DNA from 3 places in the Aliiglaciecola litoralis genome. Region 2 is predicted to be linked to each of the others. Evidence: predicted binding sites of a transcription regulator. Region 2 holds the regulator's gene; each other region holds the start of a gene.
The links. Region 2 encodes sigma-54, which starts transcription at its own class of promoters, with help from an activator protein. Its sites were predicted from a motif close to GTTGGCACGNNNNTNGNNT; they were not measured.
Positions count from the first base shown of each region.

Region 1 (2,278 bases), on a different contig from region 2:
ATTTAGCTTTGCTTTAGTTATGTGAAGCTAAACGATTTGGCATCAAAGTGAAAAGTATTAGTCTTTAATGCCAAATATTTGTGCTTCAAGAGTGCTAATTTTTTGTGCTAACACATCTGGGTTAACACGATACTCACCATTTTGGATGGCTTTTTTGAGTTTGTCGACTTTTTCCTGATTTACAGGTGCATCAGTCGACTTCTTTTGCACCTGACTCAACTGCTGTGCAGATTGTGTCAAGGATACAGAATCTTGTCTTGGTGCCGCAGCCGCTTGCGCTTGTTTCGCCGTTGACTGGGCAGCAGTTTGATTTTGGGCTTGTTGTTGATTAAGCCTCTGGTTCTCTAACTGCGGCTTTTGATTGCCGTTGTTTACATTGTTAACTGTCATAATGACCTCGAATACCTAAATTACCTCACATTGTGTATCGGCCTCTGATTGAGGATCTTTAGTGCTAATTTACAAAAAAGTGTATATCGGAAACAAGGCTAGCACCCACAAGGTTCCTATAGTGTACGCTAATTCACTTAGATCTGCACCTCTACTTGTCTAGTATCAACTACTTGCGCATGCACTAATTTTTGTGAACGACTGTTTTTAACCGCAATAGTGTCGCCAAGATTACCGTCTTGTTGGGCGATCCCGGATGCTTTTATGTTCACCCCGCCGCCGCTGGCTATGATCACAATGCTGTCACCTTTACATACGAAACACAGTTGACCAGGCACTATGGGTTGCCCTGGGCGACTGCGCTTTTTTAATCTCGCTCCTAAAACCGTATTCACATCAGAAAACGTGCTGGTGCGGATCAAGTTTTTGTCCATCATTACCAATTTTACACTATTTTCATTTAGCACAGCTCCCGGACTCATTGCTCGGGTGAGCACGACTACCGGTTGGATACGAACGGCTTTTACCATCAAATATAAATACCAATCATTATCAGGGCATTCTGCTCGCACGGTTATATTACTCTGACGCAAGGTTTCATCACTGGCACTGAAAACGTAGTCGCTTTGGCACTCAGGAATAACGATTCGAGTATCCAGTGGCGTTGCTTCAACGGACAGGCTAGTATCTTGGTTAACAGCACCTTGAGTTAGCGCTTGAAACACATAGTTTTTCGCAGATTCAAGAAGTTGTTGATGGGCTAAATTAATTTGTTCTGAAGCCGTTAAAGGTGCAGTGGTGGCCAGACCAAATGCGAGCAATACGTATTTGATTGTTCGAATTCGTAATTTTTTCATGTTCAGTTGCCGCCATTTTGTCTATGCTTATGAATTGACTGTATTTACCAATAAAAGCGTCAATTTTCAGTCGTTATCTCAGTGATAATCGGCATTTTATGCATTTATTGGTATTATTAATTGGTACGACGCAACAATTGTGCCTACTTTATTTTTGGGGTGGTCTATGTCAGGAATTCTTGACTCTGTAAATCAAAGAACGCAACTGGTTGGTCAAAACCGATTAGAACTTTTGCTGTTTAAATTAATTGGTAGACAGCGCTTTGGTATTAACGTGTTCAAAGTGCGCGAAGTTCTTCAATGTCCACCTCTAACGTCCATTCCCAAACAGAATGCTTTAGTTCGAGGGGTTGCGCACATCCGCGGTCAAACCATCTCAGTAATCGATTTAAGCATGGCAACCGGCGGTCGAAAAATAGAAGACGTGAGTAATGCCTTTATTATCATTGCCGAGTATAACCGCTCGGTTCAAGGATTTTTGGTTGGTTCAGTTGAGCGTATAATCAATACCAACTGGGATGCCATCATGCCGCCACCCAAAGGTACGGGTAAAGCCAGTTATTTAACGGCAGTGACTGAAGTTGAAAACGAATTAATTGAAATCCTTGATGTTGAAAAGATCCTCAATGAAATATCTCCGTTAAATGCGGAAGTAAGCGATGAGCTAGCCGCTGACTTAAATATGGCTCAAAATGCAGAGCAGGATAAAATTATTTTCATCGCTGACGATTCATCGGTTGCTCGAAATCAGGTCAAGAAAGCCCTTACTGCTTTAGGACTAAAAATAGAAGTCGCAAAAAATGGACTCGAAGCATTAGAAAGACTCAAGGAAATTGCTGCAGAGACGGGCGATGTCACTGATAAAGTGGGGGTCTTGGTTTCCGATATCGAAATGCCGGAAATGGATGGTTATACGCTGACCGCAGAAATTAAAAATACCCCTGAGTTGCAAAATCTCAAGGTTGTCCTACACACCTCGTTAAGTGGGGTGTTCAACCAGGCCATGGTGAAAAAAGTGGGAGCGGATGACT
Region 1 covers NZ_BAAAFD010000005.1:246,038-248,315, forward strand. Annotated here, with positions in the region: gene flgN (flagellar export chaperone FlgN) at 1-2, opposite strand, end outside; gene flgM (flagellar biosynthesis anti-sigma factor FlgM) at 58-390, opposite strand; gene flgA (flagellar basal body P-ring formation chaperone FlgA) at 528-1,247, opposite strand; gene ABD036_RS10940 (chemotaxis protein CheV) at 1,414-2,278, shown strand, end outside.
Region 1: flgA (flagellar basal body P-ring formation chaperone FlgA) is a predicted target of sigma-54. The motif match lies at 1,376-1,394, and genes of this name have one in related genera.

Region 2 (2,278 bases):
GCCGATGCATTACTTGACGAATTTAACATTAATCATATACGTAACAGCCAAGGAATGAGTTTATCGGGAGGAGAACGGCGTCGAGTTGAAATTGCACGCGCCCTAGCCGCGGATCCCGAGTTCATTTTGTTAGATGAGCCTTTTGCTGGTGTTGACCCAATCTCGGTTAACGATATCAAAAAAATAATTCAACATTTGCGCGACCGCGGTATTGGTGTTCTGATAACCGACCATAACGTGCGTGAAACCCTTGATGTATGCGAAAAAGCATACATTGTCAGTCATGGTGAACTAATTGCCTCGGGGACTGCAGAAGAAGTATTAAACAATCAACAAGTGAGAGATGTATACCTAGGCGAGCAATTCAAGCTATAGTAAAGGTATGTCGAGTTTAACCAAAGCTTTCAGGCTAACTGAGTAAGAAAACAAAACATCAATGAAACCCTCGTTACAACTAAAATTTAGCCAGCAACTTACAATGACGCCGCAGCTGCAACAGGCTATCAGGCTGCTGCAGTTGTCTACGCTAGATTTACAACAGGAAATTCAAGAAGCATTGGAATCCAATCCGCTACTGGAAATGGAAGATAACTCCGATTTTCCAACTGGCGATTCAGCGCTTAAAGGCAATGACGACAAATTTTCAGAAGAGACAGCCACCGCCAGTGCCGATTCGATGGATACCAATGAAGCCTTAGAAAAAGGCGATATACCAGACGAGTTACCGATTGACAGCACGTGGGATGAATACATCAGCGCATCATCTGCACCAGCCTCTATTTCGTCTAGTGGTGGAGGTGACGACGATCAGATATTTCAAGGTGAAACCAGCGACAACATCCAAGATCATTTGATTTGGCAGATGCGTCTGACTCACATGTCAGAATTAGATACAGCGATTGCTGTTGCTATTATCGACTCAATTGATGAATCTGGATATTTAACCATTTCGACCGAAGAAGTGTTGGCCAGTCTAGATCATGATGACGTCGAATTAGATGAAGTGGAATGTGTCCTTAAACGCATTCAGATGTTTGATCCTATCGGTTCAGGTTCGCGCTCTCCGCAAGAATGTTTGATGGTACAACTTAATCAATTTGCGCCAGACACACCTTGGTTAGAAGAAGCAAAGTTATTAATTACCGAACATGCTGATTTGTTGAGCAGCAAAGACTATCGCACGTTAATGCGCAAAACCCGTCTAAAGGAAGATGAACTGCGTGAGGTAATGCGATTATTGCAAACCTTGAATCCTCGTCCTGGCAGCGCATTATTGATTGGCGAACCAGAATATGTCATTCCTGATGTATCTGTAATGAAAAAAAATGGACGTTGGCAGGTGGAACTTAATCCAGATAGTTTACCCAAACTGAATGTCAATCAACAATACGCGGCTATGAGTCGCAGTGCTAAAAATAGCAGCGATAGCCAGTTCATTCGCTCTCATATGCAAGAAGCAAAATGGTTCATTAAAAGCTTGGAAAGCCGCAACGATACCCTACTCAAGGTTGCTAACTGTATTGTACAGCAACAAGTCGGCTTTTTTGAACATGGCCCAGAGATGATGAAGCCTATGGTGCTAAATGATGTGGCTGAAATGGTCGATATGCACGAGTCAACGATTTCTCGGGTGACCACTCAAAAGTACATGCATACGCCCAGAGGTATTTATGAACTGAAGTACTTCTTCTCTAGTCATGTTGCAACAGATTCTGGAGGAGAATGTTCTTCCACTGCAATACGCGCTTTGATCAAGAAACTCGTCGCTGCAGAGCTTCCCAACAAGCCACTGAGTGATAGTAAAATTGCCGAATTGCTGGCTGACCAAGGTATTCAGGTCGCACGCCGGACAATTGCAAAATACCGGGAGTCGTTAAATATCCCACCGTCTAACCAACGCAAGAGCTTACTTTAAGTTCATCAACAGAAGGAATACGCTTTATGCAAATTAACCTTACTGGCCATCATGTAGAAATTACAGATTCATTGCGAGACTATGTAGACACTAAATTTACAAAATTGGAGCGACATTTCGATCACATCAATAATGTGCATGTGATCTTAAATGTAGAAAAGCTCAATCAGAAAGCGGAAGCTACTTTGCACCTTAGTGGAGCTGAAGTATTCGCCACTTCAGAGCACAACGATATGTACGCGGCAATTGATGCTTTGATCGACAAGCTTGATCGACAAGTGATCAAGCACAAGGAAAAAAGTAAGCGCCACTAACCTCCCATTGAATAAGAATCTTAATGGAAATTAAAGACATACTTTCTCC
Region 2 covers NZ_BAAAFD010000020.1:18,095-20,372, forward strand. Annotated here, with positions in the region: gene lptB (LPS export ABC transporter ATP-binding protein) at 1-375, shown strand, start outside; gene ABD036_RS18565 (RNA polymerase factor sigma-54) at 437-1,915, shown strand; gene hpf (ribosome hibernation promoting factor) at 1,942-2,229, shown strand; gene ptsN (PTS IIA-like nitrogen regulatory protein PtsN) at 2,253-2,278, shown strand, end outside.

Region 3 (2,278 bases), on a different contig from region 2:
TGCTTAAGCTGATTTTCTTGAAGTAAGTACCTTTAGCAGAAGAAGGCTTAGCTTTCTTCAAGGCGTCAAGCAACGCATCAAGGTTTTCTTGAATTTGGTTTGCTTCAAAAGCAATTTTACCAATGCTTGCGTGAATGATGCCGTTTTTGTCATTTCTATAACGAACCTGGCCAGCTTTTGCATTCTTAACTGCAGTAGCAACGTCCGGTGTAACCGTACCCGTTTTAGGGTTAGGCATAAGACCACGTGGACCTAGGATTTGACCTAATTGACCAACAACGCGCATTGCATCAGGAGAAGCAACAACTACGTCAAAGTTCATTTCGCCTTTCTTCACTAGATCAGCAAGGTCTTCCATACCAACGATGTCAGCACCAGCTTCTTTCGCTGCTTCAGCGTTTGCGCCTTGAGTAAATACCGCTACGCGAACGTCTTTACCAGTACCGTTTGGTAGTACAGTTGCACCACGAACGTTTTGGTCAGATTTACGTGCATCAATACCAAGGTTTACTGAAACGTCTACACTTTCAGCAAATTTAGCTGTGGCAAGTTCTTTCAACAAAGCAACCGCTTCATTGATTTCGTATTCTTTATTTGCGTCGACTTTCTCGCGAATAGCGCGCATTTTCTTAGATAATTTAGCCATGTCTTAGCCCTCTACTACCAAACCCATGCTGCGTGCAGAGCCAGCGATGGTGTTAACAGCAGCTTCAAGATCGGCTGCAGTCAGATCAGGTTCTTTAGTCTTTGCAATTTCTTCTAATTGCGCGCGCGTCACTTTACCCACTTTTTCAGTGTTAGGACGACCAGAACCACTCTTGATGCCTGCTGCTTTCTTCAACAAGTAAGATGCAGGTGGAGTTTTGGTTTCAAAGGTAAATGAACGGTCTTCATATACTGTGATAACAACAGGTACTGGAGCACCTTTATCAAGGCTGTCTGTAGCGGCGTTAAACGCTTTACAGAATTCCATGATGTTAACACCTTTTTGACCTAGTGCAGGACCAACTGGTGGACTTGGGTTAGCAGAACCAGCTGCAACCTGTAGCTTAATAAAGCCAGTGATTTTCTTAGCCATTTTCTTCTCTCAAATTTGGGTCAAGCGCCTCGCAAAACACTGAGATTGTTTGCTCGATCGGCTTCCCATATAAATAAAGGGTCGCGAATTATAGATTAGCTCTTAGATATACGCAACCTAAATATTGAAAAGATCCAGTATTATTATCGTCATCACTTCAACTATCCCGCACAACGCAAGACAGAAAAGTTTACTTCTGCACAAAATATCAGATGAATAAAGAGTGAAAGAATTTCAAAAATCGTAAATTTTAGTTCCAATCATAAAATCCATATTGAGATTATTCTATAAAAATCAATTAAATAGGATTTGGCACGAGTATTTCATGGTATCAAACTCGCAATACTTATTTAATTATGAAGGAGAAACTATGTATCAGGTAACTCTACCCAGCCCTGGATTTGGTACTTTTCGATTAGAAGGCGAATCTCTAAAGCAAGCGATTACAGATGCCCTAGAAATTGGCTTTCGCCACATAGACACGGCGCAAATATACGGCAATGAAGAGACTGTTGGCGAAGCGATAGCCAACTCTTCAGTCAAACGTGACGACATTTTCCTTACTACAAAGGTGTGGTTCGATAACTTTAATGCTGAAAAGTTTGTCAGTAGTGTTGAGGAGAGTCTCGATAAATTACAAACCGACTATGTTGACTTACTATTAATTCACTGGCCTTCTCCAGATCGTAAGGTGCCAATAGAAAGCTATCTAAAATCACTGGTCGATTGCATGCATAAGGGCTATACCCGAGCGATCGGGTTGTCTAATTTCACCGCGCCACTGCTAGAAGAAGCCTTCTCAGTTATAGGTAAAGAAAATATTGCCTGTAATCAAGTAGAAGTGCATCCTTACTTCCAAAATACAGACTTAGTAAAATTTTGTCAGCGTCACGACATCACGGTTGTAGGTTACATGCCGCTGGGTAATGGTAAGATTATGGAAGACAAAGTGCTAAATGATATCGCCGATGAACACGGTGTCTCAGTTGCATCGGTTGCCCTTGCTTGGCAATTACAACAAGGGTTAGTGCCCATCCCAGCATCGACAAACAAAGCACATATCGAATCAAACTTTGCGGCAAAAGAGCTTCGGCTAACGCCAGATGAAATGGATCGCATTGCTAAGTTGGATACAGGTAAGCGGTTTATTGACCCAGATTTTTCGCCTGACTGGTAGTCTCGTGCTGCTTTAATAGTCAT
Region 3 covers NZ_BAAAFD010000012.1:13,520-15,797, forward strand. Annotated here, with positions in the region: gene rplA (50S ribosomal protein L1) at 1-646, opposite strand, end outside; gene rplK (50S ribosomal protein L11) at 650-1,078, opposite strand; gene dkgB (2,5-didehydrogluconate reductase DkgB) at 1,449-2,255, shown strand.
Region 3: dkgB (2,5-didehydrogluconate reductase DkgB) is a predicted target of sigma-54. The motif match lies at 1,387-1,405, and genes of this name have one in related genera.